Regions from separate parts of the Clostridioides sp. LIBA-7602 genome, predicted to be linked through region 1. Evidence: riboswitches for the same ligand, from Rfam matches in the RefSeq annotation. Region 1 holds a riboswitch; each other region holds the start of a gene.

Region 1 (2,208 bases):
TGCCCCCTTTTTATTAGGGTATCACAATTTTTTTATACGTGTCAATTTATTTTTTTGAAAATTATAATTTTTTTGAAAATTTTATTTTTTATAATTTGTGAATTTTTTATTATAAAAATAAAAACGTTATTATTGTGTCAAATTTTAGCGTTATACTTATATAGAATGGATTTTATACATCTACATTAGAACTAACACTAAGAAGGTTACATATGCAAAATACATGCCATTTTTATCAATTCTATAATATAATATTTATATATTTAATAAGGATGTGATTTGAGATGTATTTTACATATATTATAAGATGTAAAGATGGTTCTCTATATACTGGATATACTAGTAATATAGTTAGAAGAATGAATGAACATAAGTTGGGAATTAATTCAAAATATACAAGGGCAAAGGGATTTAAAAAACTAGAAGTTTATTTTGTAACCAATACAAAAAGTAATGCAATGAAATTGGAATGTTATATAAAGAAATTAACTAGAAACAAAAAATTATCTATAATAAAAAAACCAGAGACACTTATAGATTTAATTGATAATAAAGATGCTTATATTGTTGGAAAAGAAATAGAACAATTAACATAAATATTAGCATTAACATTATAATAAGTGTATATGATGTAAAACTTGACAATAAATACTATTGTAATATAATGAAGTTATAAATATAATAAATTAAAATAGCTAGGGGAGCCAAGAGCTGAGAGGAATACCGACCCTTACACCTGATCTGGATAATACCAGCGTAGGAAAGCTTAGTATAAAACTTAAGTGTATATTATTTATGATATATGCGATTTCTAAGCTATACCTATTGTAGGTATAGCTTTTTTAATTAAGTTATTTAAATTAAACTTTAGGAGGGAATAAATGAGTAATTATAAAATACCAACACTTACAATCGCTGGGTCAGATTCATCTGGAGGAGCTGGAATTCAAGCTGATTTGAAGACTTTTAGTGCAATTGGTACTTATGGTATGAGTGTAATAACAGCTATAACAGCACAAAATACTCAAGGAGTTTTTGCAGTAGAAGATTTAAGTAAGGAAATAATAAAAAAACAGATAGAGGCAGTATTTGAAGATATACCTCCAAAAGCTGTAAAAATAGGAATGGTTTCAAGTCCTGAGATTATACTTGAAATAGTTGAAAATATAAAGAAATACAATCCAAAATATTTGGTAGTAGACCCTGTAATGATATCTAAAAGTGGATATTATTTATTAAAGCCAGAAGCAAAAGAAAATCTAATTAAATACTTGATGCCACTTGCATACATAATTACACCAAACATCCCAGAGGCAGAAGAAATCACAGGAATAAAAATAAATAATATAGATGATATGAATAGAGTAGGAAAAGAAATACTACAACTTGGTCCTAAATTTGTCCTTATGAAAGGGGGGCATTTAGATGGAGAAGCAGTAGATATTTTAGTTGGTAAAAATATGTTTAAAGTTTATAAAAGTGAAAGAATTGATAAAAAAAATACACATGGAACAGGATGTACATTATCTTCTGCAATAACATCCTATTTGGCATTAGGTTATGAAATAACAGAAGCAGTAAATTTAAGTAAACTCTATATAACAGAAGCAATAAAAAATAGTTTTGATATAGGTCATGGAGTAGGACCAGTGCATCATTTTTATAAATTTGAATAATAAAAAATTGTTGGAGGTAGGCTATGTATAATTTAATTAAAGATGTAAAAGAATCAAATCCATTGGTAATTCATTATACTAATAATGTAACTATAAATGACTGTGCCAATGTAACTTTAGCTATAGGAGCAAGTCCTCTTATGAGCTTCTCATATGAGGAAGTAGAAGAAATGGTAAGTATAGCAAATTCTGTAGTAATAAATATAGGAACGATGAATTCAAATATGTTAGATTTATTTTTATTAGCAGGAAAAGCAGCAAATAAGTATAATAAACCTGTTATATTAGACCCAGTGGGAGTATTTGCAAGTAAAGCTAGAGCAGAACTAACAAACAAACTTTTAAATGAAGTCAAATTTAATGTAGTTAAAGGTAATATGGCAGAAATAAAGTTTATAGGTGGTTTTGATGTAAGGGGAAAAGGTGTAGATTCATTTGACTATGAAGAAGATTCTACTGATATAATAAAAAAAGTTTCTGAAAAACTTGAATGTATAGTAGTAGCAACTGGAAAAACAGATATAATAACTGA
Region 2 (2,208 bases), 120 kb from region 1:
TTAGATTCTTCAATTATTTCTAGATTTACCTCGACTACAACTCTATCATTTTTTAAATTATATTTATTTAATAAATCTACTATAGTTAATTTTTCTTTAAATTCAATGTCCTTCCCATTAACCTTCACTAAATCACCTCCTCTTTTTAAATTTATTTTATTCTAGTCATAAATTATATTAAATTAAGCTCCTCATTGTTTAATATTTTCTTAACCGTTCTCATTGAACACATTTTTCCACACATAGTACAGCTATCTTCATGAGTAGGAGTTGATTCATCTCTATATCTCTTGGCTTTTTCAGGATCTATTGCAAGTCTAAACATCTCACACCAGTCTAAATCAGCTCTAGCCTTACTCATCTTATTATCCCATTCACGAGCACCTTTAACATTTTTAGCTATATCTCCTGCATGAGCAGCTATTTTTGCAGCTATTATGCCTTCTTTCATGTCATCTAAATTAGGTAATCTCAAGTGTTCTGCTGGAGTTACATAACATAAAAAGTCTACTCCTTTAGCACATGCTAAAGCTCCTCCTATTGCACTTGTTATATGGTCATAACCTGGTGCTATATCTGTAACTAATGGTCCAAGAACATAAAAAGGTGCTCCATGACACAATCTCTTTTCTAATACTACATTTGCTTCTATCTCATCAATAGCCATGTGACCAGGTCCTTCTATCATTACTTGTACATTTCTTTCCCATGCTCTCTTAGTAAGTTCACCTAATACTACAAGTTCTTGAATTTGAACACCATCAGTAGAATCTTTTATACAACCAGGTCTACAAGCATCTCCTAAACTCAATGTAACATCGTATTCCTCGCATATATCCAATATTTTATCAAAATTAGTGTAAATAGGATTTTCCTTATTATTCAATTCCATCCATGCAAATAACAGAGAACCACCACGAGATACTATATGAGTTAATCTTTCATGATTTTTTATCTTTTGGCAAACATTTCTTGTAAGACCTGCATGTATAGTAATAAAGTCAACTCCATCAATCGCATGCTGTTTTATTACATTTAAAAACTCTTCTTCTGTTATATCTTTTAATTCTTTCTCTAAATATCCCACTGCATCGTACATAGGTACTGAACCTATCATTGCAGGTGACATTTCAACCACTTTTTCTCTAAATTCTCTAGTTTTACCATAGTTACTCAAATCCATTATAGCTTCAGCTTTCATGTCTATTGCTACTCTAACTTTTTCAAGTTCTTTTTCTATATCCTTACAATCTCTTGAAATTCCTAGATTTACATTTATTTTTGTTCTTAAATTTTTACCTACACCTTCTGCACTTAAAGATTTATGATTTTTATTAGCAGGTATAACAACTTGTCCATTTGCTATTAATTCTCTTAATTCATTCACATCTACTTGCTCTTTTTGAGAAACGATTTCCATTTCTTTAGTTATTATGCCTTTTCTAGCAGCATCCATTTGTGTTGTATAATTCATATTACAATCCTCCAAGATTAAAGTTATAGTTTTTGAAAATAAAAAAAGTGCTTTTCCTTGTTTGGAAAGCACTCTTATAATCATATATACACTTAGACAAATTTTCCCTAAAATTAAATAATTTGTCTATTTATGTAACAAAATTATATTAAAAGCTTCCCTTCGCAAGCATTATCTTGATCAGGTTATTAGGGTTTGTAAGTTACGGCTTTATCTCTCAGCTAGCCAATTCTAGCGCCCCTAGCTCTAATTTTTCATTATTTTTACAAATTCAGTATAACACAGCAAAAATATTAGTTCAACACAATAATACAAATTTTATTTTTGAATATGTTAAAAATTACTCTGACATAATATCATTTTTTAAATTTTTAAGATAAGAATCAAGCATCACAGCTCTTATTTTTTCATACTTTATTGAATCTGGAAGTTTTCTTTTTATATTATTTAAATTATCATATCCCACTTTTTCACAAACTTCTAAAATCATTTTCTTTTCATCTTCATCATAGAAATTTTCTAATTCTAATTCAAATGTTATACTATTTCCATCCTTTACATAATCATGTACATATCCAATGATGGTTGATAATGAAACCTCTATTTCTTGACTAATACTTTGTATATCCTTTCCTTGATTTAATAAATCTAATGCTATTTCATTATTTTTTCTACTTTCTCCATCTAGTATTAGCTTCCTTTTACCCTTTTTATCCCAAATAACATTAATATCA
Region 3 (2,208 bases), 390 kb from region 1:
GATTTTAATTGTTCAATTTGTTTTATTATGACTGTGATAGGAAGTAAATGGAGGGCAATTATTTTATGGCATATTTTAAAACAAGAGCCAATACGTTACAGTCAATTAAAAAAAGAAGTTGTTCATATAAGTCATAAGATACTGTCACAAGAATTAAAGTATCTTGAAAGAGATGGACTTATTAAAAGAATTTCTTATCCAACTATTCCTCCAAAAGTTGAATATTTGTCTACTAAACGTGGTAAATCATTGGAATCGATATTATTAGAATTATGTAATTGGGGTAAACAGTATATGAGATAAACTCAACTGTTTACTTCATGAAAAATAGATAATGAAGCTTATTTTAATTAGTTCTTTAATGTATTATAAAACGTAGATAAAACTAAAAAGGGTTTTCTAGAAAATAAAATTTCTTTAATTATATCTGCTTACCAATACCATCACTTGATGCAAACAAGATTCTACCACGTTCTCTCCATATTCTAGTATAAAGTCATTTAATTGTGTATCTATAAAATTGCAGTAATCGTATGAACTGCATATATATGCAGTTAGTATATGCGTACATCTATCCTTTTTATCTATAAACATATATTATTTATCCCCCTAAAAAACTTTCATAAAAACAAAAAGAAAATATCTTTTTGGCAACTGGCTGACATAACTTGTTTTATAAGCCTTAGTCCCTATAGCTTTGCGTCACTAAATTTCTCTAGTTTTGCCTATTTAGTTTTATTCTACAATTACAATCATATAGGAAAACGTTTTATTTTTCAATATACATATTAAAAAATTTAAAAATTAAAAAAAATAATTTATTTTTCAAAAATAAATTAGGTAAAATAATTATATTATATAGACAAATTAGAGTAATATATTTTTATTATTAAATTAGATTGAATTAATTTAATACAGTAAAATAAAGCTGAACAAAGTTAAATGGTTAATAAAATAAAAAAAATCATTATAACAGTATATTTTTTACATATAAACTTTAAAATTTAATCAAACTCTAATAAACTCTAATAAATTATGATAAGTATGTATAGTAGGCATATAATTTTGTAAAAAGTATTATTAAAATATTATTTTGGTATTATATATTTTAAAACAGACAAAATATATAATATGAATAAAAAATTTGTTAAAATATGATAAGTGTAGTATAATCAAGTAGAAAAGATATAATATATTTCGGGGAGCTAATGTGCTGAGAGGAGATTTTATCTCGACCCTTTGAACCTGTTTGGATAATGCCAGTGTAGGGAGACCAGTAAAGATGAAAAAAAGTCTTATCCTATTGTGGATAAGACTTTTATTTTATTTAAATATTATATTATCTTTTTAGGAGTAAAAAATTTTAATAAAAAACAAAATATACCTAGTAGGTATTAATTATTTTTAAAGGAGTGATTTAAATGGTAATCGCAGACATAGCAGTAATGCCACTAAGACCTTACAAAGGTGAAGAAGAAATGTATAAAGTAGTAGATGCTTGTATTGCTGAAATTGAAAAAAGTGGTCTTAAATGTGAAATAGGTGCAATGAGTACGACTGTTGAAGGTGATTTTGATGAAGTTTTTGAATTATTGAAGAAAGTACATAAAATCCCTTTTAACCTTGGATGTGAAAGAGTTATAACAGTAGCTAGAGTAGATGAAAAAGCTGGGGGCTTGACTATAGATGAAAAACTTAGAAATCATAGATAAAGTTAAAGATAGTATATATCCAATAGCAACATTTTTGTTTATACTTATTCTTTGGCAATCTGTGGTAGAAGTTTTAAAAGTCCCACAGTATATACTACCCACACCAGTAGATATACTTAATGTATTTTTTAAAGACTCTCAAAATTTATCTATGCATGCTGTAGTTACTATAGGAGAGGCAATACTTGGTTTTATAGTTGCAATTATAATATCATTGATAATTGGTGTATTGATGGATTTTGTGTTGATAATAAAAAAATGTCTTTATCCTATTATGTTGGTCACTCAAATGATACCTACAATAATTATAGCTCCACTTTTTATGATATGGTTTGGCTTTGGGACAATGCCAAAAATATTGATGGTAACGCTTACTTGTTTTTTTCCTATATTAATAAGTTTTGTAGATGGAATTGAGAATATTGATAAAGATTATTTAAATTTATTTAAGACTATGAATTCAAATAAAATTAATACATTTATTCATCTTAAATTT

The links. Region 1 has a riboswitch for thiamine pyrophosphate ahead of thiD (bifunctional hydroxymethylpyrimidine kinase/phosphomethylpyrimidine kinase). Riboswitches for the same ligand answer to the same signal wherever they lie in the genome.
Region 2: linked by a shared signal. The riboswitch ahead of thiC (phosphomethylpyrimidine synthase ThiC) and the one ahead of thiD (bifunctional hydroxymethylpyrimidine kinase/phosphomethylpyrimidine kinase) in region 1 are both predicted to bind thiamine pyrophosphate.
Region 3: linked by a shared signal. The riboswitch ahead of ACTG45_RS10220 (MTH1187 family thiamine-binding protein) and the one ahead of thiD (bifunctional hydroxymethylpyrimidine kinase/phosphomethylpyrimidine kinase) in region 1 are both predicted to bind thiamine pyrophosphate.

Annotation. Positions count from the first base shown of each region.
Region 1 covers NZ_CP196991.1:1,747,939-1,750,146, forward strand. Annotated here, with positions in the region: gene ACTG45_RS08350 (GIY-YIG nuclease family protein) at 285-596, shown strand; TPP riboswitch at 688-780, shown strand; gene thiD (bifunctional hydroxymethylpyrimidine kinase/phosphomethylpyrimidine kinase) at 882-1,676, shown strand; gene thiM (hydroxyethylthiazole kinase) at 1,700-2,208, shown strand, end outside.
Region 2 covers NZ_CP196991.1:1,866,737-1,868,944, reverse strand. Annotated here, with positions in the region: gene thiS (sulfur carrier protein ThiS) at 1-128, opposite strand, end outside; gene thiC (phosphomethylpyrimidine synthase ThiC) at 173-1,474, opposite strand; TPP riboswitch at 1,615-1,726, opposite strand; gene recQ (DNA helicase RecQ) at 1,815-2,208, opposite strand, start outside.
Region 3 covers NZ_CP196991.1:2,141,645-2,143,852, reverse strand. Annotated here, with positions in the region: gene ACTG45_RS10230 (winged helix-turn-helix transcriptional regulator) at 1-303, shown strand, start outside; gene ACTG45_RS10225 (hypothetical protein) at 418-594, opposite strand; cyclic di-GMP riboswitch class I at 647-736, opposite strand; TPP riboswitch at 1,189-1,288, shown strand; gene ACTG45_RS10220 (MTH1187 family thiamine-binding protein) at 1,422-1,712, shown strand; gene ACTG45_RS10215 (ABC transporter permease) at 1,687-2,208, shown strand, end outside.